One region of the Parashewanella spongiae genome, then DNA from elsewhere that is predicted to be linked to it. Evidence: predicted binding sites of a transcription regulator. Region 1 holds the regulator's gene; the other holds the start of a gene.
What was found. Region 1 encodes MetJ, which represses methionine synthesis genes. Its sites were predicted from a motif close to TAGACGTCTAGACGTCTA; they were not measured.
Positions count from the first base shown of each region.

Region 1 (16,055 bases):
TTAATGCCCCAATGCTGCATTAAGCTGGTTGTAGCTGTATCGCCCAACACCAATGATTTGGCTTCGGCATAACGCCCCGTTTCAGCGCAGGCCGTCAGCAAATTCAGGCAGGTGATTGAATCTGCCTTTAGTGGTAGATGAGGTGCCATCACAGGCTTATCACCACACACCAGTTGCCAAGCACTATCAAAGTGGCCAGTTTTAGCGCATACCGTGATAAAGGCACTGTAAACGGCAACATCATGCTTGATGTCCCATTGTTGCATTAAGCTGGCTGTAGCTGTATGACCATCGCCCAACACCAATGATTTGGCTTCGGCATAACGCCCCGTTTCAGCGCAGGCCGTCAGCAAATTCAGGCAGGTGATTGAATCTGCCTTTAGTTGTAGATGAGGTGCCATTACAGGCTTATCACCACACACCAGTTGCCAAGCACTATCAAAGTGGCCAGTTTTAGCGCATACCGTGATAAAAGCATTATAAATGGCAACATTAGGTTTGATGTCCCACAGTTGCATTAAGCTGGTTGTAGCTGTATCGCCATCGCCCAACACCAAAGACTTGGCCTCAGCATAACGCTCCATTTCAGCGCAGGCCGTCAGCAAATTCAGGCAGGTGATTGAATCTGCCTTTAGTGGTAGATGAGGAGCAATCACGAGCTTATCACCACACACCAGTTGCCAAGCACTATCAAACTGGCCTGTTTTAGCACATACCGTGATAAAGGCGCTGTAAATAGCAATATTAGGCTTGATGTCCCAAAGCTGCATTAAGCTGTCTGTAGCTGTAACTGTATCGCCATCGCCCATCACCAATGATTTGGCTTCTGTATAACGCCCCGCTTCAGCGCAGGCCGCCAGCAAATTCATACAGGTGATTTGATTGGCTTTTAATGACAAATGAGGTGCCATCACGGGCTTATCACCGCACACCAGTTGCCAAGCACTATCAAACTGGTCCGTTTTAGCGCACACAGTGATAAAGGCATTGTAAACGGCAACATCAGGCTTGATGCCCCATTGTTGCATTAAGCTGGCTGTAGCAGTATCGCCCAACACCAATGATTTGGCTTCTGCATAATGGCCGGTTTCAGCGCAGGCCGTCAGTAAATTCAGACAGGTGATTTTATTGGCCTTTAATGATAAATGAGGTGCCATCACGGGCTTATCACTACACAGCCGTCGCCAAGCACTATCAAACTGGCCAGTTTTAGCGCATACCGTGATAAAGGCATTGTAAATGGCAACATCAGGCTTGATGCCCCATTGTTGCATTAAACTGTCTGTATCTGTATCTGTATCTGTATCTCCCAACACCAACGATTTGGCTTCTGTAAAACGCTCCATTTCAGCGCAGGCCGTCAACAAATTCATGCAGGTGATTTGATTGGTTTTTAATGACAAATGAGGTGCCATCACGGGCTTATCACCACACACCAGTTGCCAAGCACTATCAAACTGGCCTGTTTTAGCGCATACCGTGATAAAGGCGCTGTAAATGGCAACATTAGGCTTGATGCCCCATTGTTGCATTAAGCTGGCTGTAGCTGTATCGCCCAACACTAATGATTTGGCTTCTGCATAACGCCCCGCTTCAGCGCAGGCCGTCAGTAAATTTATGCAGGTGATTTGACAGGCCTTTAATGACAAATGAGGTGCCATCACGGGCTTGTCACCACACACCAGTCGCCAAGCTCTATCAAAGTGGCCCGTTTTAGCGCATACCGTGATAAAGGCACTGTAAACGGCAACATCAGGCTTGATGCCCCATTGTTGCATTAAGCTGGCTGTAGCAGTATCGCCCAACACCAATGATTTGGCTTCTGCATAACGCCCCGCTTCAGCGCAGGCCGTCAGCAAATTAATGCAGGTAATTGAATCTGCCTTTAGTGGTAGATGAGGTGCCATCACAGGCTTATCACCACACACCAGTTGCCAAGCACTATCAAACTGGCCCGTTTTAACGCATACCGTGATAAAGGCACTGTAAATGGCAACATTAGACTCGATGTCCCACTGCTGCATTAAACTGTCTATAGCTGTAGCGCCATCGCCCAACACCAATGATTTGGCTTCTGCATAACGCCCCGCTTCAGCGCAGGCAGCCAGCAAATTCATGCAGGTGATCTCATCTACCTTTAGTGGTAGGTGAGAGGCCATCACGGGCTTATCACCACACACCAGTTGCCAAGCACTATTAAACTGGTCCGTTTTAGCGCATACGGTTATAAAGGCATTGTAAATGGCAACATTAGGCTTGATGCCCCACTTCTGCATTAAGCTGGTTGTAGCTGTATCGCTATCGCCCAACACCAATGATTTGGCTTCTGCATAACGCCCAGCTTCAGCGCAGGCAGCCAGCAAATTAATGCAGGTGATTTGATTGGCTTTTAATGGCAAATGAGGTGCAATCACAGGCTTATCACCACACACCAGTTGCCAAGCACTATCAAACTGGCCCGTTTTAGCGCATACCGTGATAAAGGCATTGTAAATGGCAACATCAGGCTTGATGCCCCATTGTTGCATTAAGCTGGCTTCAGCAGCATTGCTTAGCACTAATCCTTTGGCATCTGAAAAATTTAAATTTAACTTAATTAATTTCAGTAATAGTGTGCATGTTTTCGCTTCATAGGACGATTTAAATCGTATTATGTCACTAAAAATGCCGTCGAAACTAGATGAATGGTTGTCAGGAAACTCGGCCGCTTTGTGTAACATTTTATGGATTAATCTTATATCCCATGATGTTTCCATGGTCTGTTTGTCGTTTTTTAGGCTGTGAATGATTTCAATAAGCTGCGAAAGTTTAGTGCAACCACCAATTAGTGAATTTAGCTCAATACCCAGTTTATTTTTGCTTTTCTGTTTAAGTTTCCAAGAGTGAATAAGCGCACTGGTCTGAGTAAAAAAGGAATTACTGGAGGAAGATGGTTGCTGTATTTGCTTGGTATATCGAGTGCTCGATTTTGGAGTAATGGATCGGGGCTCAGTTGCAAAACGTCGGCAAGCATTACTTGGCTTCTTACAATAGTGAGTTTCTCGTGTGTGAGAGTTAGAGCAAGCCGACGATGGTTTATTGTTGAAAAAATAATACAGCTTTTGTCTATAGGTTTTGCTTAATAATTGATAACAATGTTGTAAGTTTTCATCACCATCAAACTTTGAAACCTCAAAGTTTAGATAGGATACGGCTTCGCTTGGGTATTCTTGGAGGCTTTTGAGCATGAATCTATATATTGATTGTTGCTCAGCAGGTGTGCGCACTGTCGCCATCACATTACTCAATAAGTGAGTGAATTAACAAGCTAAGAAATAACGCACTGAAATGATAAATACAAAAATATTCAGCTTTAAGGCATTCTATAAATGTATAACAGAAAATTATCCACCGCATAGGGGAGCCGTTTCGTAGCTCATAGTAGCACTTCAGACTCAAAAAAATAATGAAATTGAGCGTAAATTGGTTTTGTCCAGAACCATGACATTTTCTGTGGGGCTCATTCTGTAATTTTCCGTTATTCCTGCGAAGGCAGGAATCTAGTGTCTTTGAACCTAGAAACATCAGTTGACTGCGTTCTCAAGCGTAAAAAAAATGGCTGATAGTAAGGCGTAGCTTGCAGCAAGTAGTTATTCTACTTGCAAAAGTTACAACGCAGATAGCAGTCATTTTAGCAAGCTTGTGAGCGTAGAGCACTTCACTCATTGGGTGAAAGCTATGATGATAAAATCATCATATTGCTCAAACAGTTACTCATATACTCAGCGTTCAACTGATGATTTTAGGTTGAAAAATCGAAGAAATTTTGTGCCGTTAATTACTGTAATTGGTATAAGTATAAAAAAGCGTTGGGCACCCGTTTTCACGAGTGCGACGAGAGAAAGAATTTGGGAGAAAACCAAGTTAAAAGCTATCTCCAACACCAGCTAGATTAATTACTGTAATTAGTATTACTTATTCGCCATTTATTTTTTCATTATATTGGACGAACTGTGCGGTAATAAACTATCAAGTTTCTTGCTGATCTCGGTGTTATCTTGTGAGCCGTTAAATAACTCTGAAGCTGGCCCAGTGGCAAACACTTGCACATCAACTGCAGTGTGATCATCACTTGTCCAGCCGGTGTTGCTGCGCTTATTGACTAAATTGATAATCGCGCGGGTCAATTTACTGTCTTTTTCATTTTTAGCGGCTGTTAAGGTTTTCCACTCTTCAACAGAAGGCTTAAATCCTAATTTTTGAACTAGGGTATCTTGCCATTTTTCTTGTGCTGTAAATGTTGAAACTATGGTTTGTGGGCTGGCATTTAGTTTATGCAAAATAGCAGGGTTCCAGCTCTTTTTATCATTAGCGCCAACGGTTAAACCGCCAGTATCGTGATCGGCCGTGACTACCATTAAGGTATCTGGATGAGTGCCAATAAAACGCTCAATAGTCGCGAGCGTATTGGCAAATTCGTCCATTTCTGCCATTGCAGTGGCGATGTCATTGCCATGACCTGCCCAATCGATAATGCTACCTTCGACTACTAAAACAAAACCTTTGTCATTTTGAGACAACAATGAAAGGGCTTTATCTGTCATTTTGCTCAGTTGTTTACCTTTTGGATTATCAAGCACCCAAGGAAGCTGTACGTCGGCAAATAGACCTAACACTTTACCCGTTTGTACCGTTTCAAGTTGTTCGAATTGGTTAAGGTATTGATAACCTTTTTGTTCGAATTGTTTAATGAGATCGTCAGAGAAATAACGTTGGCCACCGCCGAGAATCACGTCAGCATCTGAATCAAGGTAATCTTCAGCGATTTGTTCGTAGTTACGTCGGTTCTCATTATGTGCCAGAAAACTGGCCGGTGTGGCATGGTTTACTTGTGAAGTCACCGCGACGCCAATCGATTTTCCTATGCTTTTCGCTTTTTCAAGCAAAGTGGTTACTGGCTGCTTATGTTCATCAACACCAATGGCACCGTTGTAGGTTTTTACACCAGCCGAAAGTGCAGTAGCAGAAGCGGCTGAGTCGGTGACGTAACCACTGATTTTGGCTGGGGATGTTCTTGCCATGCCCACCAACAAACGGTCGAATATGGTTGACTCTATTTCATCGGTGTTAGGATCGTCTTTGTAGTAGCGATAGGCGGTGGTGTAGGCTGGACCCATTCCGTCCCCAATCACAAAAACAATGTTTTTAGGTTTACTCGAAGTTTCAGATACCGCATTGGCAGCGAACGTGGTCGCTGACGACAGTAGCGTGAGAGCAAATAAACTTGAAAGGGTACGGTTGAGTTGCATTTTGCTTTTCCTTGGTTTTTTATTTTTGAATTCGTCTTTCAATGGCGTCCATTAGCATACCGGTAATATCGACATCGTAAGCGGCTTCAATTTCTTTGATACAAGTTGGACTGGTGACATTGATTTCCGTGAGCTTGTCACCAATAACATCGATACCCACAAAGATCAGGCCACGTTTTTTAAGTTCAGGGCCAAGTGAACGGGCAATATGCCAATCGCTTTGTGATAGTGGCTGTGGTTGGCCACGACCGCCAGCGGCTAAGTTGCCACGAGTTTCACCTTTTGCGGGAATTCTCGCCAATGAATAGGGTACAGGTTCACCATCAACAATCAAAATACGTTTGTCACCAGAAGTGATTTCGGGAATGAAGGCTTGTGCCATGGCATAGGTTTGCTCATGGTTTGTTAGGGTTTCAATGATGACACCTAGATTGGGATCATTTTGTTTAACCCGAAAAATGGAAGAGCCACCCATGCCGTCAAGCGGCTTTAAGATTATGTCGTTGTGTTGCTGGTAGAATGCACGTATGCGTTTCGCATCACGGCTTACTAATGTGGTTGGCGTAAATTCAGAAAACCATGCGGTGAACAATTTTTCGTTGGCGTCACGTAAGCTTTGCGGCTTATTTACGATTAAGGTTCCGGCTTCTTCTGCGCGTTCGAGCATATATGTGGCGTAGATGAACTCAGTATCAAATGGCGGATCTTTACGCATCAAAATCACATCTAAATCAGCGAGTGGTGCATCTTGAGCGGGTTGTAACTGATACCAATCTTGTGGATCGTCCTTAACCGTTAATTTACCCATGCTCGCTATGGCTTCGCCTTCTAACATGGCTAAGTCTTTCATTTCCATATAGAACAATTGATAACCACGTGTTTGTGCAGCGAGTAACATCGCAAAACTGGAATCTTTTTTAATGTTAATGTCACTGATGGGATCCATCACTATGCCAAGCTTAATCATATTTTTGTTTTCCTTTGCAAAGCTCACAACGTCTGCCAGAGCTAAGATAGCGGGTTATTATTACAAATTTTTGTCACGGAGTAATAAGTTAGAGATCGCCGAACTTTAATTGCAGAGCACTGATGGTAGTCAGTGCTGCAGTTTCAGTGCGTAACACGCGGGGACCAAGCAGAATATCGGTAAATTGATATTGCTCTGTCATTGATATTTCATCGACGGATAAGCCACCTTCAGGCCCAATGAGTAGACGAACTTTTTGGTTATCTATTGTTAAACCGTTAATTCCGTGATTGGCTCTAGGGTGTAAATTCAGCTTTAATGCTGATGTGGCTTCACTGCACCAATCCTGTACCTGCATTGCAGGACGAATTTGAGGCACTGTGCTTCGGCCTGATTGTTCACAAGCACTGATGATAATCTTTTGCCATTGGTGGATTTTTTTTGTCAGACGTTCACCGCTGAGTTTGACGCCACAACGTTCAGAGAATAGTGGTGTGATGGTATTTACACCTAATTCGACCGATTTTTGCAAAGTGAAGTCCATTCTGTCGCCACGAGAAATCACTTGACCTAAATGAATATTAAGCGGTGACTCGCTATTATTTTCTTGTTGGGAAAGGATTTTCACGGTCACAGATTTTTTACCTGATTGGATGATCTCGCTTAAGTAATCATTGCCATCACCATTAAAAAGCGACAATTGATCGCCAGCGACCATCCGCATGACTCGACCAACATGGGCCGCAGCATCGTCGTCAAGGTTAATTGTTTGCTCAGTGGTTAGCGTACAGGATTGGTAAATACGTGGAATTCTCATTTATTCATTCTTCTGATAAGTAACGACTTAGCCCTGTGTTTTGGCAAGCTTGATGCACAAATGTATTATGGTTGCCTTGGGTTAACGCAATGGCTCGTTCTCTTTTACACTCCTGGGGATTTACTGGGTAGCTTTTATTCCATGCGTTGAACAACTTTAATTGTTGTGAGGCAATTCGTAAACCGTAAGTTTGCTTCATATAAAGATAAGTGCGTGCAATGGCACCTCGACTTTGAACAGGAGGCTGCACTTTACGACCTTTAAAGTCGATTAACATATTGCATTGACCGTACTGGTAGCTTTTACCATTCCATTGACTAAAACGGTAATTGCTGCGGTCGCCATTCACCTCGCCTATGGCTGGTACTAGGTTGTGAAGATCTGACTCCATTTTTTTAAAATTAGCATTCATTTTCTTACAATTTTTACGACCACCTTGCTGCCAACATTGAAGTTGGTGCCCAAATTCCCAAGCAGGCACGACGTGTTCCCATTCAATGCGATTAGCTCGTTTAACTTGTTTGCGAACTTGAAAACCACAACTGGTTAAATCAGGCTGCCATTTTTTGCCTTTAATACGGATATCACAACCACAATAAAAACTTTTTTGCTTTAACTGTTTTTTGTAGAGTTTCTTTGCTTTCGATTTAGCTTGAGAAAAGCTGGTTGGATGGCCCGGAGTGGCGTGACTCGCATCGGGAAATATTAAGGCAGAATAAATAACGCTTAGGATTAGACACTTTACTACTTTATGGTTCAATAACATCTACTGCAACCGAATAACTGCACGGTAGTTAAATGGTAGAGTCTAACGGCCTGTTAATCAATAATGTTTTTGTTGCAAAGTTTGCTTACAGGTTTTACAGCGATACTGTGCTTGGTTTCGAATGACTTTATTATGGCGGCGAATACTGAGTTTGATTATTCCGCAAAGGCATTGATAGTTAAATTGAGCCTGTGGCTTGTTGTGTACCGTAAAGTTATGGGTTGTTTTTGGTTGGCACTCAAACAAACTAAGCATCATCGCTTGCCATTCTCTGCCGTGAGGTCTTACACGACCGTAAAGCTGGTGACAAAGTAAGTGACAGATCTCATGGGGTACAACCTCATCAATAAAAACTTGTTGATTATCGGTGAGCATTTGCTGGTTAAAGCGCAACTTGTTAAGTTGCAAATGTGCCATACCAGCACTACGCCCGCGAAGCTTAAAGCTGACTTCTGGGCGTGTAAAACGGCGTTTCAAGTGCTGTTCGGCAACTCGATAGCAATGTTCAACGTGCTCAAGCGTTTTAGCTTGCCAAGTTTCCATAACTAAGTTGGTATCACCAAAATGATTATTCCATGTCTTCCCATTCAATCCCCATAGCATCCATTAATTTTTTTGCTTCTTCTGGAATGCCATCTGAATTGTTTTTTGATAGGTCTTCGTCATGTGGTAAAGGCTGCCCAGTATAAGCATGCAAAAATGCTTCACACAACAGTTCGCTATTGGTTGCGTGACGCAAGTTATTTACCTGACGACGAGTACGTTCGTCGGTTAGTACTTTCAATACCTTGAGTGGAATAGATACCGTGACTTTTTTCACTTGCTCACTTTTCTTTCCATGCTCAGCATAAGGGCTGATGTATTCTCCATTCCACTTCGTCATTGACTCACCTGTATAAACGCTAAATTCGTTGCTGATTTTAAACCCTTACAATTTGCAGTCAAATGATTGCTACATTTTTCATAGGATCAAGATGGGTTTCTTTATGTTTGGACGGCTAAATGTCTAAAGTTCTTGACGAGCGCTTAATGTTTGAATTAAATTAGACGTCTAGACATCTTTAGGTTTGCATAAGGCAGGCTCAGTTCATGGCACAACGACAATCAACAACGGCAGCCGTTCGAAATGGCATTGAAAGCGATACGCAATACGGTGCGGTTGTGCCACCGCTATATTTATCTACTAACTACAGTTTTGATGGCCATAAAATCCCACGTGAATTTGACTATAGTCGATCGGGTAACCCTACTCGCTCTGTGTTAGCCAATACTCTGGCCGAACTTGAGCAAGGTGTCAGCGCTGTCATCACAAGCACTGGCATGTCAGCCATTACATTAATCACTGCGCTACTTGATCATAATGATGTGCTGGTGGTGCCACATGACTGCTATGGCGGCAGCTTAAGACTGTTTAAGCATCTTTCCAGTAAAGGCCACTTTATTCTCAATGTCATTGATCAAACAGATAAATTTGCATGGGAAAATGCGATTGCAGCAAAACCTGCACTCATTTGGTTAGAAACACCCAGTAATCCGCTGTTACGTGTGGTGGATATTAAAGCCGTAGTGAATAAAGCCAAAACCGTTAATGCACTTGTGGCGGTAGATAACACCTTTTTATCACCGTTATTACAACAACCTATCGCGCTCGGTGCCGACATTGTGGTGCATTCGACGACAAAGTACATTAATGGGCACAGTGATGTGGTGGGTGGTGTGGTTGTTGCGGCCGAAAAGGAGTTAGGTGAGCAACTCGATTGGCTAGCGAATACCCTAGGATTGAGCGGTGGAGCGTTTGATGCTTATTTAACTTTGCGAGGTATACGCACTTTACCTTTGCGTATGAAACAACATGAGTACAATGCACAATGTATTGTAGAGCGATTAACAGCTCATCCTCAAGTTGCTAAACTTTATTACCCAGGATTACCAGATCACCCTGAACATGAGATTGCCAAAAAGCAACAACTTGGTTTTGGTGGAATGATAAGCTTTGAACTAAAGGGTGGCGAAGCCTCATTAGTGACCTTTCTTGAAACATTGAGTTTTTTCTCGGTTGCAGAAAGCCTTGGTGGCGTTGAAAGTTTACTGGCAGTTCCAGCGACAATGACTCATCGCTCTATGGATGATGAGGCACAACAGCGTGCAGGCATAAGCCCAAATTTAATTAGGTTATCCGTGGGTATTGAAGACGCTCAAGATTTAGTGAATGATATTGTAACAGCACTTGATGCTGCAGCCCGTTATAATGGAGTAGACGCGTGATGGCCGTTCGTCATGTACATAAATTTGGTGGCTCAAGCCTAGCTGATGCAGATTGTTACCGTCGTGTCGCGCACATTTTACTGACTCATGGGCACAGTGATGACATCGTTATTGTTTCTGCATCAGGAAAAACCACTAATCAGTTATATCGCATTATACAATTGATAAGTGAACAACAACTCTGGAAGCCAGCATTGGCGGTTTTGATTGCTCGGCAACAAGCACTCATTGATCAATTGTTTGAAGGCGAAATGGCCAAGGAGCTTAAAGAAAATCTCGATACCGATCATAATCAAATTGTAAATTTATTGACGTTTGAGACCTGTACTAGTTCTGAGATATGTAAGGGTAAAGTGACCGAATATCAGCAGAACCAATGTTTGGCTTTTGGGGAGTTATGGTCATCGCGTTTACTCGCTAGATTATTAAATTCGGCAGAGGTAGAGGCTAAATCGGTTGATGCAAGAGATATATTGATCGCGGATGAAGGTGTCATGACACATGTCAGAAAATCTGAATCAGCGTTGAATCTTCATGGCTTGATCCAGAGCAACCCTAATACACGATTAGTTATTACTGGCTTTATTTGCAGTGATACAGCGGGGAAAACTTTGCTGCTCGGGCGAAACGGCTCAGATTATAGCGCCAGCTTAATCGCCAGCTTGGCTGATATTGAACGAGTGACAATATGGACCGATGTCGAAGGTGTATTTAACGCTGATCCGAATAAAATCAGTGATGCAAAATTACTGAGTAGTCTGTCACTCACTGAAGCCGATCGATTGGCAAAACTTGGAACACCGGTATTACACAGTCGAACCTTACAGCCACTGTTTAATGCCAATGTCAGTTTGGCGGTTCGATCAAGCTTTGCGTCACACACGGATTTCACATTGATCAACCCTCAATCCGACTCGTCTAGAGAGCCTGTCGTCACCAGTGTGGATTCGGTGGTTTTATTTACTCTTAAAACTTCTACTGATACCCAGCACATATTACATCGACTTAATGAACAAGATTTAATCCCATTGGCATGGTGGCGAAAATCAAAAGATCAGTTATTACTGGCATTCACGCTCGATACTAAATTGAACGTTGAGGAAGTATTAGCTTCTCTATCAGTAGAATCGGCAACGTCATTTTCTGTAGATTTAAATTACGGTTTGGTCGCACTTGTCAGTCATGACGTTGACTTATATCGTCGAAGATTTGCACGATTACTCAACCGAGAAGCCATCCCGTTATTTCAGGACTCTGTTAGCCTAGTTACATTAGTTCCGCAATATCAAGTGAAACGTTTGATCCAAAAAGTGCATCGACGTTGTACTGGGCCAAAACAAAGAATTGCTGTGGTTTTATTTGGTGCAGGCAACATTGGCCGAGTATGGCTAGAGGTATTTGAAAAATCGGTTGTTTCACTGAGCAATGAGTTCGAAGCACAAATTGATTTAGTGGGGATTGTAAATTCAACTCAAGCCTTGTTGAGTGCAACGGCGATAGCGCTGAGCCAGTGGAAGTCTCAGTTTAAAAGTAATGCAACTCAGTGGGATTATAAAAGCTTATTTTCTCACTTAGATGGTCTAGAGTATCAAGACATAATTGTCTTGGACGTCACCGCAAGTGCCAGTTTGACTCTGAAATATGATGAGTTTTTTAATTGCGGCATTCACCTCGTCAGTGCAAACAAATTAGCCGGATCAGGGCCAATGACTTTTTATCAGTCATTGAAGCAACAGCTGAGTAATCGCCGTTTATTTTGGCGATATAATGCCAGTTGTGGAGCAGGGCTGCCAATCCAATATTCACTGAATGATCTGCATAACAGCGGTGACTCAATCGAAGCCGTTGGAGGTATATTTTCAGGTACATTATGCTGGCTGTTTGAGCATTACGATGGGCAATCTTCATTCTCTGAGTTAGTGCTCAAGGCTAAACAGCAAGGTATAACAGAACCTGATCCTCGAGACGATCTATCGGGTCGTGATATGCAAAGAAAGCTTTTAATTATTGCCCGTGAAATAGGCTTAGAGCTTGAGCTTGAAGATATTCAATTAGACTCACTGGTGCCTGAGCAATTAGCTGATATACCATTAGATGAATTTCTAAATCGATGCTCTGAGCTGGATTCGAGTATCGAACAGCAATGGCAAGCGGCCAAAGCCGAACAGAAAGTGATCCGTTACGTTGCCTCTTTGGAAGGTATATCAGGCGATTTGACTGCTAAGGTAGGCATAGAGTGGGTTGATATCAACCATCCTTATGCGAGCCTAACTCCAGGAGATAATGTTTTTGTTATCAAGAGTAAATTCTATCAAGATAATCCATTGATTATCCGTGGGCCTGGCGCGGGACGAGAAGTCACCGCTGCTGCAATTCAATCTGACTTAACCCAAATATGCCGAGATTTATTGCTTAATTAGGAAAGTTGCGGAAGAAAGTATACCGATGAGTTCTCGTCACTTCAGCCTTAGTTGATATGACAAAGATTGGTACTTTCTAAATCGCTAGATCCATTAAGCCTTCTTATACCAAAGATCTCCTGACTAAATATATTGTTCGCTTAATTGAGGAAATGGGGTAAGCGCGTTAGCGTGATGGAAGTGAATATTTGGGCACCTGTTTCTTAATTGGTCATCGACTAATAGACAGCTTTTATCAAATGCGTAACGCTTGATAAATTCATGTTTTGTTAATTGCTCCATAGCTTGATGGTTTCGATTGAAGTAATCCGTGTTATGTAGGGTTATTCCAAAATGAGAAAATAAAGGAGCAATAATAGCGTACTCGTAATCAGCGTCTGTAATGACTTTAATGTGGTGGTTTCGTTGTTGAAATGCGACAACTCTTTTCATCGAATCTTCATTTACAAAAAGTGTACTAAAACGATTAAGCTTCAGTGGAAATTCTAAGTTAAATTGTTTACTTGGATTCAACGAAAACATTGTATTGTCTAAGTCTAATAATAATGTGACGGCTGGGTTGGTGCTAGAGACCATTAAATTAGCTCTCGCTAACCACTGAGCTTTGTTTTTAGGAACAGTAACGTTATAGTCACTTTTTACATTAATGAGGCAAGGGCCAGTCGTATCTGCTGGAACATTCAAGTAATGCATAATGGCCATTTGTTTGAGGGCTTCTTTGTTACTTGTACAGTGTGAGTGCCAACCTCTGTGACGGATACAATCGACAGCAATTCCTTCTTGGAAATTTACTCGGTAATCTTGAGTTTTACCGTTCATTTTATGAAGACGGTAAATAATGGCCGACTTGTCGGGTAGTTCATTTATGCGCTCTAGTGTTCGATAGGATAAGCAGGATAAATTCGGATAGGTTGCGATCATATACTTGTCTCAATGTAGTAAGTCGATAAAAGCTTTCATTCATTCAATCTTTGTCGGTTCAATAGCCTAAGCATATAGGTTGTATTACTTGCCGCTTTACAAAGCTCTTTAAGTACCTGTCGATAAGTTCTTTGATAATCCTAAAAACATCAATTGAACGCTGAGTATACGAGTAACTGTTTGAGCAATACGATGATTTTATTATCATGTTTTTCACCCAATGAGTGAAGTGCTCTATGCTCACAAGCTTGCTAAAATGACTGCTATCTGCGTTGTAACTTTTGCAAGTAGAATAACTACTTGCTGCAAGCTACGTCTTACTATCAGCCATTTTTTCTACACTTGTGAACGCAGTCAACTGATGTTTCTAGGATAATTATACCAATTACAGTAATTAATCTCTCACTCAGCAAGAGCTAAAGGGTTTCAGTACAAGGCGCAAGTTTGAGGTACTATATTCCCTACGGCCGCCATACAAAGCTGGCGTTCAACGCACTTCGTGCTTTTGTCGGGATAATTCAAAAACTTGCAACGCAGTAATGGAGTCCTTTAGCCTTGCCCTTCGGGAGCTTGTATGTGTCCAAATTATTACGCAAAATTGTCTTAACGTAGAATAACTATGTCTTCATCAATTTCACTTGTACTTTGAACACATACATAGCTCTGAGTTGGGTATTTAATTACTGTAATTGATATAAGCTCAGCAAAAACTACGGTGGATAAAATAATTTATTGATTTATTTATATGTTTTCTGTGCCGTCATACCTGCGCAGGCTGGTATACAGTGTCTTTTCCAAGAAAAGAGAACCTCGCAGGACTACCAACATACAAAGCTGTCGCTACTTCGTTTCCCGTTTTGTTGGAGTGACGGCAAAGTTAGTTTCGCAGAAATCAAGCATATTCATCGCCTTATTGTTTCGCCCTTTTCAATAACAAATACTGAGCAGTGCAATTAGATTGATCATGTAATTGGGATTATCTCACTCTATGCAAAGCGAATAATGATATGTACAAAATTTAATCTTGACAGGGGGTAGAATATAATGGATAGTTTGGATGTTCGGACGTTTAGACGTCTGTAGGTGTTAATGCGAAGCGAGGAGAAAAAGGAAAAATGTCATATCATGCACAGCACTCTAATACTTTGAATCAAGGGTTGTCAGAGTTAAAAGGTGACATTAACGTTTCCTTTGAGTTTTTCCCCCCTTCAACGCCTGAGATGGAAAAAACCTTGTGGAAGTCTGTGCGTAGGCTTGAACCACTCAATCCTAAATTTGTGTCGGTCACCTATGGTGCAAACTCAGGTGTGCGTGATCGTACTCACAGTGTTATTGAACGCATACAGCAGGAGACAAAGCTAACAGCCGCCCCTCATTTAACCTTGATTGACGCTTGTGATGATGATCTTAAGTTAATAGCCGCTCAGTACTGGAGCTCTGGTGTTAAAGATATTGTGGCATTACGTGGTGATGTACCCGCAGGAGAGGCTAGCCCTCAACGTTACGCCGCTGATTTAGTGAGTTTATTAAGGTCAGTGGCTGATTTTGATATCTCAGTGGCCGCCTACCCTGAAACGCATCCTGAAGCGAAAAATGCACAATCAGATTTAATTAATTTAAAACGTAAAGTGGATGCGGGGGCTAATCGTGCGATTACCCAGTTTTTCTTTGATATTGAAACCTACCTAAGATTTCGAGACCGATGCGTAGCGACGGGGATTGAAGCTGAAATTGTCCCGGGTATTTTACCCGTGACTAATTTCACTCAATTAAAGCGTTTTGCCAACCAAACGAATGTTACATTGCCAAATTGGCTACACCAGCAGTTTAGTGGTCTTGAGAATGATGCCGAAACTAGGCAGTTAGTTGGGGCTAATGTAGCCATTGATATGGTGAAAGTGTTAGCGCGAGAAGGTGTAAAGGATTTCCATTTTTATACCTTAAACCGCGCAGAATTAACCTACGCGATTTGTCATACGTTAGGGGTAAGAGGAGAAGCTTGATGAATATGATTAATAGGCTCTTTTCTAGCTGCTGGTTCTACAGGGCCTCTTTTTACTGCACTATAATATGATTCACGATGTGCGTATTTTTTTATTTTTCCATCACGTAGCATTTCCTGAGCCCCTGAGTCCGTTAAATCTTCTCCTTGAGCTCTTTTTCGATAAATAGACCCAAAATTTTCAAGACACTCAATGACTCTTGCCATATACGTCGTTTTTGGGGTGCAAAAAAAGTATTTTATTGTACGACCTATTTTATAAGCGGTTCTGTTATTTAAATCTTTTTCTATAATGATAATTTCAGGTTTATTTCTTGGAACAGGAATCACAGTAATTAGATACGTTTTTTGGGCTTGATTATCTTTAAAAATATGCCTGTTAATAGTATTTTTATCTACTTCAAGCTTGTTGTCAGAAGATACAAAGCTCTGTAAAGCCGTATTATAAGGATTTGGTGAGCAACAGCACATAATCAGCACCATACTTTAAAAGTGGAAACCTCTATATTAGGCATTATACCAATTACTGTAATTGGTATAATATAGAGGCACAAAGATGCTTAAATTTTATCTTTTTGTAGCCACTGCGCAACGGTTTTTGCGAAGTAA
Region 1 is NZ_CP037952.1:523,734-539,788, forward strand. It holds gene E2I05_RS01815 (pentatricopeptide repeat-containing protein) at 1-3,275, opposite strand, end outside; gene E2I05_RS01820 (alkaline phosphatase) at 3,966-5,288, opposite strand; gene gshB (glutathione synthase) at 5,308-6,255, opposite strand; gene rsmE (16S rRNA (uracil(1498)-N(3))-methyltransferase) at 6,344-7,072, opposite strand; gene E2I05_RS01835 (endonuclease) at 7,077-7,838, opposite strand; gene E2I05_RS01840 (SprT family zinc-dependent metalloprotease) at 7,896-8,429, opposite strand; gene metJ (met regulon transcriptional regulator MetJ) at 8,407-8,721, opposite strand; gene metB (cystathionine gamma-synthase) at 8,928-10,103, shown strand; gene E2I05_RS01855 (bifunctional aspartate kinase/homoserine dehydrogenase II) at 10,103-12,523, shown strand; gene E2I05_RS01860 (hypothetical protein) at 12,647-13,444, opposite strand; gene metF (methylenetetrahydrofolate reductase) at 14,560-15,447, shown strand; gene E2I05_RS01870 (hypothetical protein) at 15,417-15,917, opposite strand; gene hemB (porphobilinogen synthase) at 16,007-16,055, opposite strand, start outside.

Region 2 (16,055 bases), 1.9 Mb from region 1:
ATAGCAACGCGTTGCCTTTGCCCGCCAGAGAGCTGGCTAGATAAATGGTTTACTTTGTCTTCTAACCCCACGCGTTTTAAAGATTCAAGTGCCATAGCTTTGCGTTTACTTGCTGTAATAAAACGATAAACAAGAGGCTGCATCACATTTTCATGTGCAGTTACTCTAGGCAGTAAATTGAAACTTTGAAAAATAAAACCGACGCTTTTATTTCGCTGCTGAGCCAGTTCAGTTTCAGTCATATCTTTTACTAAACTGTTTTTTAAATAATATTCGCCAGATGTTGGGCTGTCTAAACAGCCGAGCAAATTCATGAGGGTCGATTTTCCTGAGCCTGAAGGGCCAATAATCGCAACATACTCATTTTCTTCAATTTCAATATTGACATCATCGAGCGCTTTAAAAACTTGAGAGCCCATTTGGTAGTGCTTATTGATATTTTTAAGCTTGATAACGGCACTCATTACGCATTTTCCTCAGTGCTGTCATCATTGTCAGTTTTTATCTCAATAATGTCACCATCTTTAAGCTTACTTACTGGGCGAGCAGGTCCAGTAATAATTTTGTCTTTTTCAGTCAAGCCACTCTTTATTGATTGCTCAATATCAGAAGATATACCCACTTTTACATTTTGTTTTTTGATCGAGTTATCAGATGAAACAACCCATACATAGTATTTATTATCATCTTGGTGAACTGCTTCAATAGGCAGCTTTAGAGCTTCATCAGAGATGAATGAGGCAATTTCTGCACGACTACTCATACCTGCATAGAGTGGGCGGTCAGTTTTATCTAGGAGTACTTTAACTTTAAAAGATAACCCATTCGAGCCAGCTTGATTCTTAGCTGAGGTACCAATATTAATGACTTTTCCTGTAAATGGCTCATCTGGGTAAGCGGCTGCAAAAATATCAGCTTTCTGGCCAAGCTTTATACTGGATATGTCCGTTTCATCTACTCTTAGCTCAGCAAGAATGGCACTTGGGTCGGCAATTAACATTAAATTTGAGCCGATGATATTTGTCGTACCAGCAATAACTGTTTCACCAGCTTTAATATCAACTGAGGCAAGCAACCCTGTCATTGGAGAGCGGAAAACACTTTTATTCAATCTATCTTTAGCAATTGATAAAGAAGCTTTTGCTTGATCTAGTTGTGCGCGTTTGGCTTCAATATTAATTGTGGCTAATTCAAGTTGGTTGGTTAGGTCGTCATAAGTTTCAGCGTCTGATAAACCAACTTTGAACATTTTTTCTTGTCGCTTGAGTTTTCTTTCGATGTTTTTTAAGCCCACTATTGCACTTTTAATGTCTATTTCACTGGCTTTAACTACGGCTTCTGACCGTTCAACATCAGCCTCAAATGCTTTCGTGTCCAAACGCATTAGCACATCACCTTTGGCGACATTTTGGCCTTCTTCAACTAATACTTCAGCCACTCGTCCTGTCACTTCTGAACGCATTTGAACTTGAGTATTAAAAACTAAATTGCCAGAGGCTAAGATGGAATCGGCTATTTGACCTTTTGTCGGATGAGTGACTTCTACTTTAATGGATTCTTTAGAGCCGGTAATTTGTTTGCTAGCCAGTATCCCAATAAAAGCGACTATAGCTAATATAATAATGATGTTTTTTTTCATGATTAACTCTTAATAAAACGGTTGTTTAGAACTTTAAACAACCGTTAAGTGGAAATGTTATGAATTAATAAACTTATACAAGAGCGATGATGAGCCAAACACCGTAAACCAATGCAAAAGGCAGCAGACTATAAAGTACAGCTTTATTGGTACTGAAGTTCGTCCAGCATTTAAGGCCGATTATAGTCAGTGCGATTGTCCAAATACTGAAAATTCCAATACTTTCAGTAAGCGTAAACAGTGAGCTAGTAGGATCTAGGCCCAAAAGAAGTTGATTTAAAGAGGCGTAGTTGGGTAAATAAATTGAAAGTTGGTCAGTATTTGCCGTTACTATCAACACAATGACGCCAATGCTATTGATGACTGCAGGCATCATGGTCCAAATACTAAAACCATACCAATCACCATACTTTGCGTCAGAAGTAGGGTCAATTTTGCTAACCAACATAAAATAAAGAGCATATATCGCATTTATGATTGGAAGACCAACAATAATTCCTATGACGGTTGTCCATACCATAGAATCTTGCATCATTAAGATGCCTTGCTTTGCAGTTTCATAATCTTTTGCAGATATGTCGGCATCTAAGGTTGCCAATTGCTGATCTGTAAGATATTGAGGATCTATGCTCGAAAATAAAAGGTAGGACGCAGCTGCGCTAAATCCTGCTACAAGAATAAACGCTAACCAAGACCAGCCTTTTGCTTCTTTCAAACCATTAAAGGCTTTCGACGGAGAGAGGTAAATATCAGTAATCGCACCAAACACTGTATTAGATTTCATGATTGAGTTCCTTTAATCATTAAGTTGGCGTAAATCTAACATTTATATGTTTTTTTATTAACATTTTTTTATCAGTAATTCTTGATTGAGTTAGAAACTAATCCACTCAAATAGCATCAAAGCGAGTTGTGATGACATTTTATGTCAATAGTGCAGGAGGAGACAATAAATGTAACTAAATATTTCCAAAAGTAATAATTGGTTGTAAGAGCGATACCAATGCTAATTATTTAACCTGACCTTTGCGCAACGAAATAAATTACTGAAATTTGTGAATTCACTGTAACGACTATTTATAAACAGAAAAGCCAACGCTAAAACGGTGGCTTTCTATTGCTAATTGACGATTAAAAGCTAATGTGACAACTTGGCAATCCATTTTTTTCAATGTAGTTTTGATGGAAATCTTCAGCTGCGAAAAACTCTTGAGCAACAAGTATCTCAGTAACAACGATCCTGTTACCCCATTTTCCACATTCAATGAGTTCAGCTTTTGATTGTTGAGCAAGCTCTTTTTGGTATTCAGAATGAAAAAATACAACACTGCGGTACTGATGACCAATATCTTCACCTTGTTGGTTTAAGGTCGTAGGATTGTGGTTACTCCAAAATACGGCAAGTAAATCATTGTAAGAAACTACAGATTCATCATACTCAACTTGAACAACTTCAGCATGACCTGTTGTACCTGACTTTACTTCTTCGTAGCGGATGAGGGTCTCGTCTCCACCCATATAACCACTTGTAGCACTAATGACACCATTTACTTGTCTAAAGAAATACTCAACGCCCCAAAAACATCCGGCACCGAAAGTTGCTAATGCCATAACTACCTCTACTAAAAAAATACGCCCAACCGTCTAGATGGCTATATTGCTAAACAGCTAAATCAATTGCAAGTAATTTTTATAAAGAATTTTGCTTTTGGGGTTTTTATATACAAAAGAGAGGGAACATAATTTTAGAGCTATATGTGTTAATATGTTGGCCATAAAATAGTTGGGATCTTGATCACATATTACGAGTCATACACAACCTAGTAATGTCTATCTACATTAAGAAGCCCTAAACCAATAATCATAAGGAGCCGAACGTGCTACAAACGTTAATGGAATCCAAAGACTTTCTTGCTTTCACTCTAGACAACCCAAACAATATTTCAGAAGCTTTCTCTTTTGCTATTTCAGATCACACTAATGTACATGTGTGGGATACTGGCGTTATTGTTTTTGAACCTAAAATCGACCTAGGGAAAGACGTTGTTTTATCATCGGCGGTTCATGGCAATGAAACTGCGCCAATTGAAATTTGTAATCGTTTGATTAAAGAATTATTGGATGAAAAAATTGTAGCAAAGCAACGTACGATGTTTTTAATTGGCAACCCTGCAGCCATTCATAACGGTACTCGGTTTGTTGAAGAAAACATGAATCGATTATTCAACGGCGCCCATTCAAAAGGGCAAGGGTTAATAAATAAGGAGCGTATTAGAGCTAAAAATCTCGAGCAATATGTCGATCGTTTTTATACTTCTCAAACAGATGGTCGTCATCGTATCCATCATGACTTGCATACAGCAATCAGAGCTTCAAAACATGAAAAATTTGCGATCTACCCTTACAGGCCGGGTAGAGCATATAGTGCAGAGCAGATGATGTTTTTAGGTGCTTGTGGTGTGGATACTATTTTGTTTCACCATGAACCCACAACGACGTTCAGTTATTTTTCATCCGAAAACTATCAGGCTGATGCATTTACGGTTGAGTTAGGCAAAGTCAGACCATTTGGTCAAAATGATATGACTCGTTTTATTGCGACACATGAAATGCTGTCTCGCCTAATATCAGCAAAACCTTTAGAACTCGATTCTTTCTCAGAAGAAAAATTAAATCTGTATCAAGTTTGCCGTGTAATCAATAAAAGCTATGAAGATTTTGAATTTACATTCGCGAATGACGTTGAGAATTTTCGATCTTTTCCGAAAGGTTTTGTTCTAGCAAAAGAAGGCGGTTCAGAAATAAAAGTGGAACACGAACAAGAGGCAATAGTGTTCCCTATCAGCAATATTCCTGTAGGCCAACGAGCGGTGCTTACTCTTATACCAGCAGTTAATATTAATGTTCAGTAATTGTTTATCGGTACGGCTGCACTGTAAAGTAAACAATACATTGCAGCTAAGTACTACTTTATATGTGACATTGGCGAAAAGTTGCTAGCTTATTTACGTTAACGTAATGTGCATGTCGCGTATTAAAACATTTTGATTTTGGTTGAAACTGACCGGAGTTAGGTAATAAAAAGAGCACAATATGAGCAACGCAACACTGAATAATGAAATAGTGCATAGCGTCAATTTTCTTGACAAAGAATCATTAACGATTCCAATGTTAAAAGTCATGAAAGCCGACGGCACCGTCTATCAAGACGCTGTTTTACCGAATATTGATGAAACACTCGCAAAGCGAATTTATGATACTTGTGTGTTTACACGAGTATTAGATGAACGGATGCTTGGCGCTCAACGCCAAGGGCGTATCAGTTTTTACATGACTTGTACCGGTGAAGAAGCGGCAGTTATAGGTAGTGCCGCTGCACTTGATGACAAAGATGTTATTCTGGCTCAATATCGCGAGCATGCAGCATTACGTTATCGTGGTTTTACGACTGAACAATTCATGAATCAAATGTTCAGTAATGAAAAAGACTTAGGTAAAGGTCGCCAAATGCCAATTCATTATGGCAGTGCAGACTTGTGCTATCACACAGTTTCTTCTCCTTTAGGCACTCAAATACCACAGGCGACGGGTGTGGGCTATAGCTTAAAAATGAATGGACAAAAAAATGTGGCGGTTTGTTATTTTGGTGAAGGCGCCGCTTCTGAAGGTGATTTCCATGCTGGTATGAATATGGCGGCCACGCTTAAATCGCCGACTATTTTCTTCTGCCGTAACAATGGCTATGCGATTTCAACACCGGCTGAGGAGCAATTTAAAGGTAACGGCATTGCGAGCCGCGGTGTTGGTTATGGCATGCATACTATCCGTGTTGATGGCAATGACATGCTAGCAGTATTTGCAGCGACTCAAGCCGCACGTGATTTTGCTCTCGAAAACAATGCACCTGTATTAATTGAAGCGATGAGTTATCGCTTAGGTGCACATTCTTCTTCGGATGACCCTTCAGGTTATCGTACTAAGGAAGAAGAAGATGCTTGGCGGGATCAAGATCCTGTTTTGCGCTTTAAAAACTGGATGCTTCATAAAGGATGGTTGACTGAAGCACAAGATGCTGAGATGTACAAACAGTACCGTGAAGAAGTGCTTGCTCAAGTAAAAGTATCAGAGAAAATTGACGTTCCAGCGCTTGATGAAATAATTGAAGATGTTTATGACACTCCAACACCAGCCCTGAAAAAACAACTGGATGAACTCAAAACACATATAAGAAAGTATCCAGAATCTTATCCAAAAAGTTCAGGGAGAATCTAAGCCGTGGCTCAAATGAATATGTTACAAGCGATTAATGATGCGCTTGCCATCGCAATGAAATCTGACGACAAAATGCTTGTTTTTGGTGAAGATGTCGGCCATTTTGGTGGTGTTTTCCGTGCTACGTCAGGATTAAAAGAACAATTTGGATCAGATCGTTGTTTTAACACACCACTTACTGAACAAGGCATTGCTGGCTTTGCTAATGGGTTAGCGGCTAACGGACATACTCCAGTTGCTGAAATTCAGTTTGCTGATTATATTTTTCCAGCGTTTGATCAAATCGTTAATGAATCAGCAAAATTCCGTTATCGCAGTGGTAATGAGTTTAATGTTGGTGGCTTGACGTTCCGATCCCCATACGGCGGTGGTATTGCTGGTGGTCATTATCATTCACAATCACCAGAAGCTTATTTTACTCAAACTCCTGGTTTGAAAGTCGTGATACCAAGAAACCCTGAACAAGCCAAGGGGTTGTTATTGGCTTCGATACGCGATAAAAATCCAGTAATATTTTTCGAACCTAAGCGTTTGTATCGTGCATCAGTGGGTGAAGTACCAGAAGGCGATTACCAGCATGAGCTAGGTAAAGCCGATGTTGTTCAGAAAGGAACAGATATCACAGTGTTGGCTTGGGGTGCCCAAATGGAGATCGTCGAAAATGCAGCAGAAAGGGCGGCAAAAGATGGGATCTCTTGTGAAATAATTGATTTACGCTGTTTATCTCCTTGGGATGTTGAAACAGTCGCGGCTTCAGTTAAAAAGACGGGCCGCTTGCTTATCAATCACGAAGCACCTTTGACTGGTGGTTTTGCTGGTGAGATAGCCGCAACAATTCAACAAGAGTGCTTTTTACATTTGGAATCACCAATCAGTCGAGTATGTGGATTAGACACTCCTTATCCGCTTATTCACGAAAAAGAATATATGCCAGATGCGCTTAAAACTTATGAAGCCATCAAAGCGACAATGGACTATTAGGAGTCGGCAATGATTAAAAATTTTATTTTGCCGGATATTGGCGAAGGTGTTGTTGAGTGTGAACTTGTTGAATGGCTAGTTGCTGAAGGTGATACTGTCGTTGAAGATCAGCCAATTGCCGACGTAATGACTGATAAAGCTTTGGTTCAAATTCCTGCGCCTTTTCCTGGTGTGGTTACCAAACTTTATTATGCTAAAGGCGAAATCGCGGTTGTACATCAACCACTTTATGCAGTTGAAGTTGATGGTGAAGCCCCTGCAACTATCGAAGATATTAATGTTGATGAACCTGTTATGACTCAACTAGGCACTCAGGTTGAAGATTTCTTATTGCCTGATATCGGGGAAGGAATCGTTGAGTGTGAACTGGTTGAGTGGTTGGTTAATGAAGGTGATGAGGTCATTGAAGATCAGCCAATTGCTGATGTTATGACGGACAAAGCTTTAGTCCAAATTCCAGCTATAAAAGCCGGTAGAATTTCTAAGCTTTATTATAAAAAAGGTGAGTTAGCGATAGTTCATAACCCCTTATTTGCTATAGAAGTCGCTGGTGAAATTGTAGTTGAATCATCTGCTGCTGTTATGGTTGAACAAACCAGCACTGTTTCGAAAGGTGCGACTCCCGTGCCACAAAGCAAAGCTTTAGCAAGTCCAGCTGTGCGCCGTATGGCCAGAACTCATGATATCGATATCAGTACAGTTACAGGTAGTGGTAAAAATGGTCGTGTTTATAAACATGACATTGAAGCCCATATGTCTGGAAAACAAAATACATCAACAGAAGTAGCTGTTGTTGCTGAGTCAAATGTGACTACATTGGTGACTACAACTAACAATGCTGATCGCGTAGAACCTATTCGTGGCGTCAAAGCTGTTATGGCTCGGATGATGCAAGAATCTGTTTCGACAATCCCTCACTTCACTTATTGTGAAGAAATTGATATGACAGATCTTATGATTCTTCGTAAGAGTATGAAAGAAAAATACTCAAGTGATGAACTTAAACTGACCATGATGCCATTCTTCATAAAAGCGCTTTCGCTCGCTATTAAAGAATATCCGATAGTAAATAGCCAAGTAAATGCAGATTGTACTGAGCTAACTTATTTATCAAGCCACAATATTGGCATGGCTGTTGATTCTAAAGCTGGCTTGCTTGTACCTAATGTAAAAGATGTTCAAAACAAGAGTATTCTTGAAGTTGCAGCAGAGATTACACGCTTAACTACGGCTGCACGAAGTGGACGAGTATCTCCTGCTGATTTAAAGCAAGGTACTATTTCGATTTCTAATATCGGTGCTTTAGGTGGAACTGTAGCAACGCCAATTATTAATAAACCTGAGGTTGCTATTGTAGCTTTAGGACGAGTGCAAAAACTGCCAAGATTTAATGCTAAAGGCGAAGTTGAAGCACGTAATATTATGCAAGTAAGTTGGTCAGGGGATCACCGTGTAATTGACGGTGGAACGATTGCGCGTTTCTGTAACTTGTGGAAGCAATACCTTGAGCACCCACAAGAGATGTTATTAGCAATGAATTGATGGTATAAACTAAATCTTCTTGAGCAAAAAGGGACGCGATTTGCGTCTCTTTTTCATTATTATAAGCCGATCATTATTAGATTTTAATTGCTCAATTTCGTATAATTCCTAGATTGATGTTACTCCATTGGAAGTTCTAATGAGCCAAGCGGCACCTAAGATAGAAACGATTGATTATCCTTTTCCTCCAAAACCGATCCCATTGTCAGATTTTCAAAAACAACAATATAAAGATCGTATTAAAGCCTTACTAAAAGATCGTGATGCTGTACTTGTGGCTCACTATTACACGGATCCTGAAATTCAAGCTTTGGCTGAAGAAACAGGTGGTTGTGTGTCAGATTCTTTAGAGATGGCACGTTTTGGACGAGATCATCCAGCAAAAACATTAATTGTTGCTGGTGTTCGGTTTATGGGAGAAACGTCGAAAATTCTTAGCCCTGAAAAGACAGTGTTGATGCCAACGTTAGAAGCAACGTGTTCATTAGATATTGGTTGTCCAATAGAAACTTTTAGTGAATTTTGTGACGCACACCCAGAGCATACTGTAGTTGTTTATGCGAATACTTCAGCGGCTGTTAAAGCTCGAGCAGACTGGGTTGTTACGTCAAGTATTGCACTTGAAATTGTCGAACACCTCGATAGTGAAGGCAAAAAGATTATCTGGGGGCCTGATCGCCATCTAGGGAGTTACATTGCCAAAGAAACAGGCGCTGAAATGTTAATGTGGCAAGGAGAGTGTATCGTTCATGATGAATTTAAAGCCAAAGCATTACGTCTGTTGAAGTTAGAATATCCTTCTGCCGCGGTTTTAGTACACCCTGAATCACCTGCCGCTGTAGTAGAAATGGCTGATGCTGTTGGCTCTACAAGCCAGCTTATTAAAGCGGCTCAAACGATGAATAACGATACTTTTATTGTTGCAACCGATAAAGGTATTTTTTATAAAATGCAACAAGCTGCGCCGGGTAAAACTCTAATTGAGGCGCCGACTGGTGGCAATGGAGCAACGTGTAAAAGTTGTGCTCATTGCCCTTGGATGGCGATGAATGGCTTGAAAGCCATCGAAGAATCATTATCAGCTATTGACACTAAACCACATGAAATTTTCGTAGATGATGAATTAAGGCATGACGCCTTAATTCCATTAGATCGAATGTTAAATTTTGCTAAAAATTTAAACATGAAAGTGAAAGGTAACGCCTAATTCGTTGTCATAAAGAGAGTTTTTCCTCTCTTTATGACATTATTGAAATATGCGAGAATGATTTAATTTCTACAACTACCATCAGCGTTTCAATTACAAATCGAATAATCATTCCTAGCCAATTTTGACCAATAAACTCCCATATTTTCGGCTTAGAGATAAAGTCAGGGCATCCGCACGAGTGAGTGATATATTCACAACTCCATGTGATAACTTCGTCATTTCCACAATAGTGGGAATCTAATACCAATTACAGTAATTAAATTCCCAGCTCAGAGCTATGTATGTGTTCAAAGTACAAGTGAAATTGATGAAGACATAGTTATTACCGACATACAAAACTGTCGTTATTACATTGCTACGTTGAGACAGCTTTGCGTAGTGATTTGGACACATACAAGCTCCCGAAGGGCAAGGCTAAAGGATTTCATTACTACGTTACAAGTTTTTGATTTATCCCGACAAAAGCACGAAGTGCGTTGAACGCCAGCTTTGTATGGCGGCCGTAGGGAATATAGTACTTCAACCTAGAAACATCAGTTAACTGCGCTCTCAAGCGTAGAAAAAATGGCTGATAGTAAGGCGTAGCTTGCAGCAAGTAGTTATTCTACTTGCAAAAGTTACAACGCAGATAGCAACCATTTTAGCAAGCTTGTGAGCGTAGAGCACTTCACTCATTGAGTGAATGATAAAGTCATCTTATTGACTCAAACAGTTACTCATATACTTAGCGTTCAACTGATGTTACCATGAAAATTAATAGTATTAGACGCAACATAGTCCTCCCCACAATTATTGAAGGGATAAAAATAAGTCTGGCTGTCTGTTAAGCTTTTTGCTTAACTGTTTATACCATATTGTATTTAACCATCATTTGAAGCCATCGGGGACTATTTCTCCTGACCATTAACTCCTCGTAGTTAATATCTGGGTCAAAATAGGCTTTCCTTCGGCTTAATACTGTGTAGATAATACGTAAAAGTTTGTGGGCGATAGCAATGATACTTCTCTTGTGTCCTCGACGGATGACCAAACCTTGGTACTTGCCTTTGAATTGGCTTTTCGTCTTAACGGCAGCATTAGCTACTTCACACAAGAGTGTTTTGACCATTTTGTTTCCTTTACGCATTCGCCCACTTTTTCTTTTTCCTGCACTTTCATTATTTCCCGGACATAAACCTGCCCATGAGCTGATACCCTTCATTCCATCGAAGCAACTCATGTCGTCACCGATTTCACCAATAAGACAAGCTGCACTGATAACACTAGTGCCCGGTATCGTTTGCAAAAGTTCCAGAGCCTCATTCCACGGTTTTATCGTTTCAATAATTAAGGTTTCTAGCTCAGCAAGCTGCTTCTCTAGAAACTCAATGTGACTTTTGATATTACGCAAGATATAAAGGTGTGACGGAGTAAGAGTTTCGTCCATACTCGCCATAAGTTCACTTCTATCGGCTTTCAGTCTTGGGTCGACCATTTTTATCAAGTCACACAATGGCTTTCCTTCAATCAGACCGTTCACGAGTATTTGCCCTGATTTCCCGTTAATGTCGCTAATAAACCCGCCCAGACGAATACCAGCATCATCTAAGGTTTTATGTAATCGATTTTTCTCATTACTCAATTCCTTTTTTTGTTTTGTCTCTTCTGCGAGTCAGTAATCTGAGTTGCTCCTGCTGTGGCGCTGGAACGAAACTTGACCGAACGAGTCCATAGTGACCAAGTGAAGCGAGCCATTGACTGTCAATGACATCTGTCTTTCGACCGAGAACATTCTTGACATGACTTGCATTAACGACCTGCGTTTTTATGCCAGCTGTAACAAGTGAAAGGTAGATGCTTTTCCAGTAAACACCTGTACTTTCCATTACTGCTAGCTCAATATGATGCTGCTTGAGAAAATGGCATAATTTCAAGCGTTCTTTTTTTAACGAGCGTAGCGAAAATCTCGGGGGCTTGCCCCCGTGCTGGATAATGTAGACTGGGCGAAGTTCGGTCTATATTATCCTGTATATGGAACTTCAAAGAAATTCACATCACGTATACAGATTAATGTATCACTTTGTATGGATACCAAAATATCGGCGCAAAGTATTTATAGAGTCTTATCGTGAAGGCTTAAAATCAATTGGGTGTGGGTCTTTTAAAACGACGAAGTTATCCACATCTGTATAACCTCTGTTTGGATTGCTTTTTGTGATACTCCCAATACTTTTCAATATCACCACTCGATCTTAACGACCTAAGTTTTAATATAGCTTCTGCACCTTCAAGACTCCATCTCGCTCCAGTGATATCCAACCTATCATTAATCAGATGACGACAAGCTCCCTCAATGACACCGCTAGCAATTGGGAAACCTTGCTCTAACGCTTTACCGTATTCTAATCTTGATTTATTTCTCAATAGATAACCGATGCACTTATTAATGCCTTCTCGTTGTTTTAATTTCCGTTTTGTTGCACTGATCCCAAGGCCTTTTGCTACTTGTGACGCATTACCTCGTAAGATTTCAGTCGCTCGCTTTTCTATCCAATCTTCGACTTCTGGATCATCTTTTTCAAATAAGCACCACGCCGCTTTCCAGAGATATTCAAGCACATGGATGAAATCCATGACCACCGTTGCATTGATGTTGAGTTTCTTCATCACCCGATAAATTTGTTTTAGCTGATGAGGATGACCATCAACGAGTACAACCCACTGACGGCTTTGAGTTGGGTCTCGTTCCAGAGCTTCTAAAAATGCTTCTTCAATCACAGTCGCAGCGCTTCTTTCTACGCTTGCCCACACACGTTTATTTCTTGGTGGCACACGTAATGGACGAACATTTGAATTATCGTTTCTAGACATGATTGATTCTGGGGTACGATGCAAAGGCTTGGTGGTGTATACCGCTGCAACTTCTGCCATTCGTTTGCGGTCTTTTTTTTCTCCAGCACTTAGGCGTCCTTTGAGCTTCTGTTGTTTCGCTGCTTTTTGCGTGCCCTCTCTCAAGCTATTAGGTTGCATAACGATGCCTTTTCCATCCATAGTCAATACCAGTAAATCAGATGTATTTTCTGGCTTAAGGTATCTCTGCTGGAGATAAAAACCATCAAAATCTTGTGCAATATCCTGCACAATTTGCCTTGCTTGTCGCTTGGGCACGTGCGCACCTGTGGTGGTATCTATTGAGCTTACTGCATCATCATATGAGCCTTTGACTGCTTCTGTAGCGAGTCTTAGGCGTACACCATCAGAGTATTTATCTTTCGAAAGATTCAGCTCACCATCCATTGGAAACACGCTATCACACCGACGTTGACTGTAACCTTTTCGATGCATCGTTACGGTACCAAATAAACTTTCTAAGTTTCGTTTGCAGTTATTTTTCAAATGATTCAATGCAATGTCACGGTTGGAACAAACTTGCTGACGGGGCTCTTCAGCGGTTTTGATATCTAAGAAACCCTGTAATAAACACCGCAACAACTCAGTTCCTTCGGTATCGATATAAGCTTCAACTTCTCCATGGCTCTCTTGCTTAACTTGCTCGTCTTCGAGGTGCGAAATAATACGTTCAAATTGCAATTTGGCTTCAGAAAAGAATGAAAATTCGAGTGAGTTTGAGTATGCTAGTTTCATGAAAGGAGCCTTTTTATATACTTGTTGTGTGTGGAAACTGATAAGTACTATAAAATTGCTCCTTTCGCACCATTTATTAAACCCATCCAATTGATAATTAATGATCTTTTCATGGTTTTCGTCGATCAAAAAGATCTACACCCAAATCAATTATTTATAAAATTGGTTACGACTATGACATTGATATAGTTGAACTAGAAATTCCAGTTGATCATATCCACATGGTCATTAGAGGTGAGCCGAAGATATCACCAAGCGATGTCATGCAAATAATCAAAAGTATTTCAGCGAGAGAATTCTTCAAGCGTTACCCAGATATAAAAAGGCGTTACTTTTGGGGGAGATAAGCTTTGGACACAAAGTTATTTTGTCGAAACTATAGGAAACGCTACTGAAGAGGTCATACGAAAGTATGTTCAGGATCAATTGTCGGAATTAGATAAAAAAGAGAAAAGTGCGGATCAACTTGGGCTTTTCTAAAACTCGGTTGCTTGCGGCCGAGTTTTTTATATTTATTTAGACAGGAATAAATAAATCTGGCCGATAATACAAGTGTGACTGAGCAAAGCAAAACGGGAGTAATCATAAAGCTCCAACTCTGTGAAGTGAGCATGATTAATATCGGATTTGCTCCTGCAGGTGGGTGAATTGTTTTAGTCAGTATCATCAATGTGATAGCCAACCCTGTAGCTATTGCTATTGAGAGTGAGGTAGCATCAAAAAAATTAACAAAACATAGACCAATAAAAGCTGTAAGCAAGTGGCCAAAAATAACATTTCTAGGTTGAGCTAACGGGCTTTCAGGAACAGCAAAAACTAAAACAGCTGTTGCTCCAAATGGAGCCATTAATAGTGCTATGTTGAAAGGCATATTACATACAAAAGACAGCAGCCCAATAGCCAAAGCTGCCCCTAAACCGGCAGTACAAGCGTATCCTATTTTTTTCATCAATCTATTTTAACCACTGCATAAAAGCGAAGCATAATAGAAAATGTGAGGGGATTAGCTAAAAGTAATGAATAGCCATGGACATCTAGATGTCTTAAAGGCTATTATTGTTAAATGTCTTTAACATATTTTGGATCTTAAAGTGCCTGTAAGAATCCCTGATAATTTACCAGCTGGTAAGATATTAAATGCTGAAAATATTTTCGTGATGCCAGACTCTAGAGCCTTGCATCAAGATATTAGACCAATACGAGTTTTAGTTTTAAATCTAATGCCAAATAAAATAGAGACAGAAACTCAGCTGCTAAGAATGCTTGGAAATACACCATTACAGATTGAAATTGATCTTATGCGAATACATGAAAAACAATCTAAGCATACTTCTGTTGATCACATGGCAACTTTTTATTGTGACTTTGAACAAATAAACCATAGAAACTATGATGGGATGATCGTAACTGGTGCGCCACTTGGTCAGATTAATTTCGAAGAGGTGAGCTACTGGACACGTATATGTGAAATTATTGACTGGTCTCAACAGCACGTAACTTCAACCTTATTTTTGTGTTGGGCTGCGCACGCTGCTTTTTATCACCTGTATGGACTTAAAAGACAGCTACTTAAGCGTAAAAGAGTAGGAGTTTTCAAACATGTTTGTTGTAAACAGCATGTGCCACTTCTACGCGGATTTGATGATCAATTCACAGCGCCTCATTCTCGATTTTCTGAAATAGATATTGAAAAAATAGTCAGTCACCCAGACTTAGAGCTGCTGGCAGTATCTGATGAGGCAGGGGCTTACATAACGCTCAGCAAAGATATGAAAAACTTATTAATAACCGGGCATCCTGAATACGATAGAGAAACTTTAGCTCAGGAGTATGAGAGAGACTTACAACAAAACCTTCCAGTTGAAAAGCCAGTAAATTATTTTCCAGACGAAAACCCTCAATGCACGCCTATAACAAATTGGCGTAGTCACGGCAATTTGTTAATCAGTAATTGGTTAAATTATTATGTATACCAAGAGACCCCTTATAAATTAGAGAAAGTTTAATACTCATATAAAGAACTTTAAAGTAATGAATGTTTAATTTTTTGATGGTTAATTTTTAATGAAGAAAAAGGATTAAAGTGAGATACAATATTTGATTAGAAAATAGCAGTTATTTTTCAATTGGATATTAAATAATTAGTATTGGAATTCTATGTCAGTTTTATATAATGAAAACTTAAGTATCCCAGCTTCAACAGTTGAGGTTATAAATCTACTAGAAATAGATGTTCCAATACAAAATGAAATCTATGAGCTTGAATTTAAAACTGGAAGCGGTCAATTACGATTTTATCGTGTTCATATTATTAATAATGAGGTTGAAAGTGTAACTAGGGCCTCGGGTTTTTCTGATGTTGTTGGATTTGTGACAGGTACTCACGGTGGATTAACTTGTAAATCTATAAGAAAGTTTATGAACTCAAAACTTGATAAATTAAGATTAAAAGTTAAAGAGAATAGTCAAGAATATACAGTTATTAAAAATACAAAATGTAAAGCGATATTACCTTGTAGCCATAAATTTTCTCCAGTTACACCGAGTAATACTTTAGATTGGCTGAAAATAGCACAGACAAGAAACTTTGGTGCTCAAACCGAATTGACCTTAGCAATAGTATTTAATTTGGCCTCTTTTGAAAGAAGATATTATGAATTAAGTGTTGGTCAGCCTTCTCACAGACCTATAGACGAATTATCACTTGAAGAAATTAAATTTAAAGAATTTATAGTACATGGAGTGAAGTCTTTCGATTTATCCATTAAACATGAGATGTACAAATTA
Region 2 is NZ_CP037952.1:2,388,349-2,404,403, forward strand. It holds gene E2I05_RS09140 (ABC transporter ATP-binding protein) at 1-464, opposite strand, end outside; gene E2I05_RS09145 (efflux RND transporter periplasmic adaptor subunit) at 464-1,639, opposite strand; gene E2I05_RS09150 (YIP1 family protein) at 1,713-2,423, opposite strand; gene msrA (peptide-methionine (S)-S-oxide reductase MsrA) at 2,771-3,250, opposite strand; gene astE (succinylglutamate desuccinylase) at 3,517-4,551, shown strand; gene E2I05_RS09165 (thiamine pyrophosphate-dependent dehydrogenase E1 component subunit alpha) at 4,733-5,911, shown strand; gene E2I05_RS09170 (alpha-ketoacid dehydrogenase subunit beta) at 5,915-6,892, shown strand; gene E2I05_RS09175 (dihydrolipoyllysine-residue acetyltransferase) at 6,902-8,434, shown strand; gene nadA (quinolinate synthase NadA) at 8,574-9,641, shown strand; gene E2I05_RS09185 (IS110 family RNA-guided transposase) at 10,489-11,265, opposite strand; gene E2I05_RS09190 (IS110 family transposase) at 11,258-11,557, opposite strand; gene E2I05_RS22305 (transposase) at 11,694-11,816, shown strand; gene E2I05_RS09200 (ISKra4 family transposase) at 11,799-13,268, opposite strand; gene E2I05_RS23000 (transposase) at 13,454-13,615, shown strand; gene E2I05_RS09210 (HPP family protein) at 13,669-14,217, opposite strand; gene metA (homoserine O-acetyltransferase MetA) at 14,360-15,274, shown strand; gene E2I05_RS09220 (hypothetical protein) at 15,426-16,055, shown strand, end outside.
Region 2: metA (homoserine O-acetyltransferase MetA) is a predicted target of MetJ. The motif match lies at 14,296-14,313, and genes of this name have one in related genera.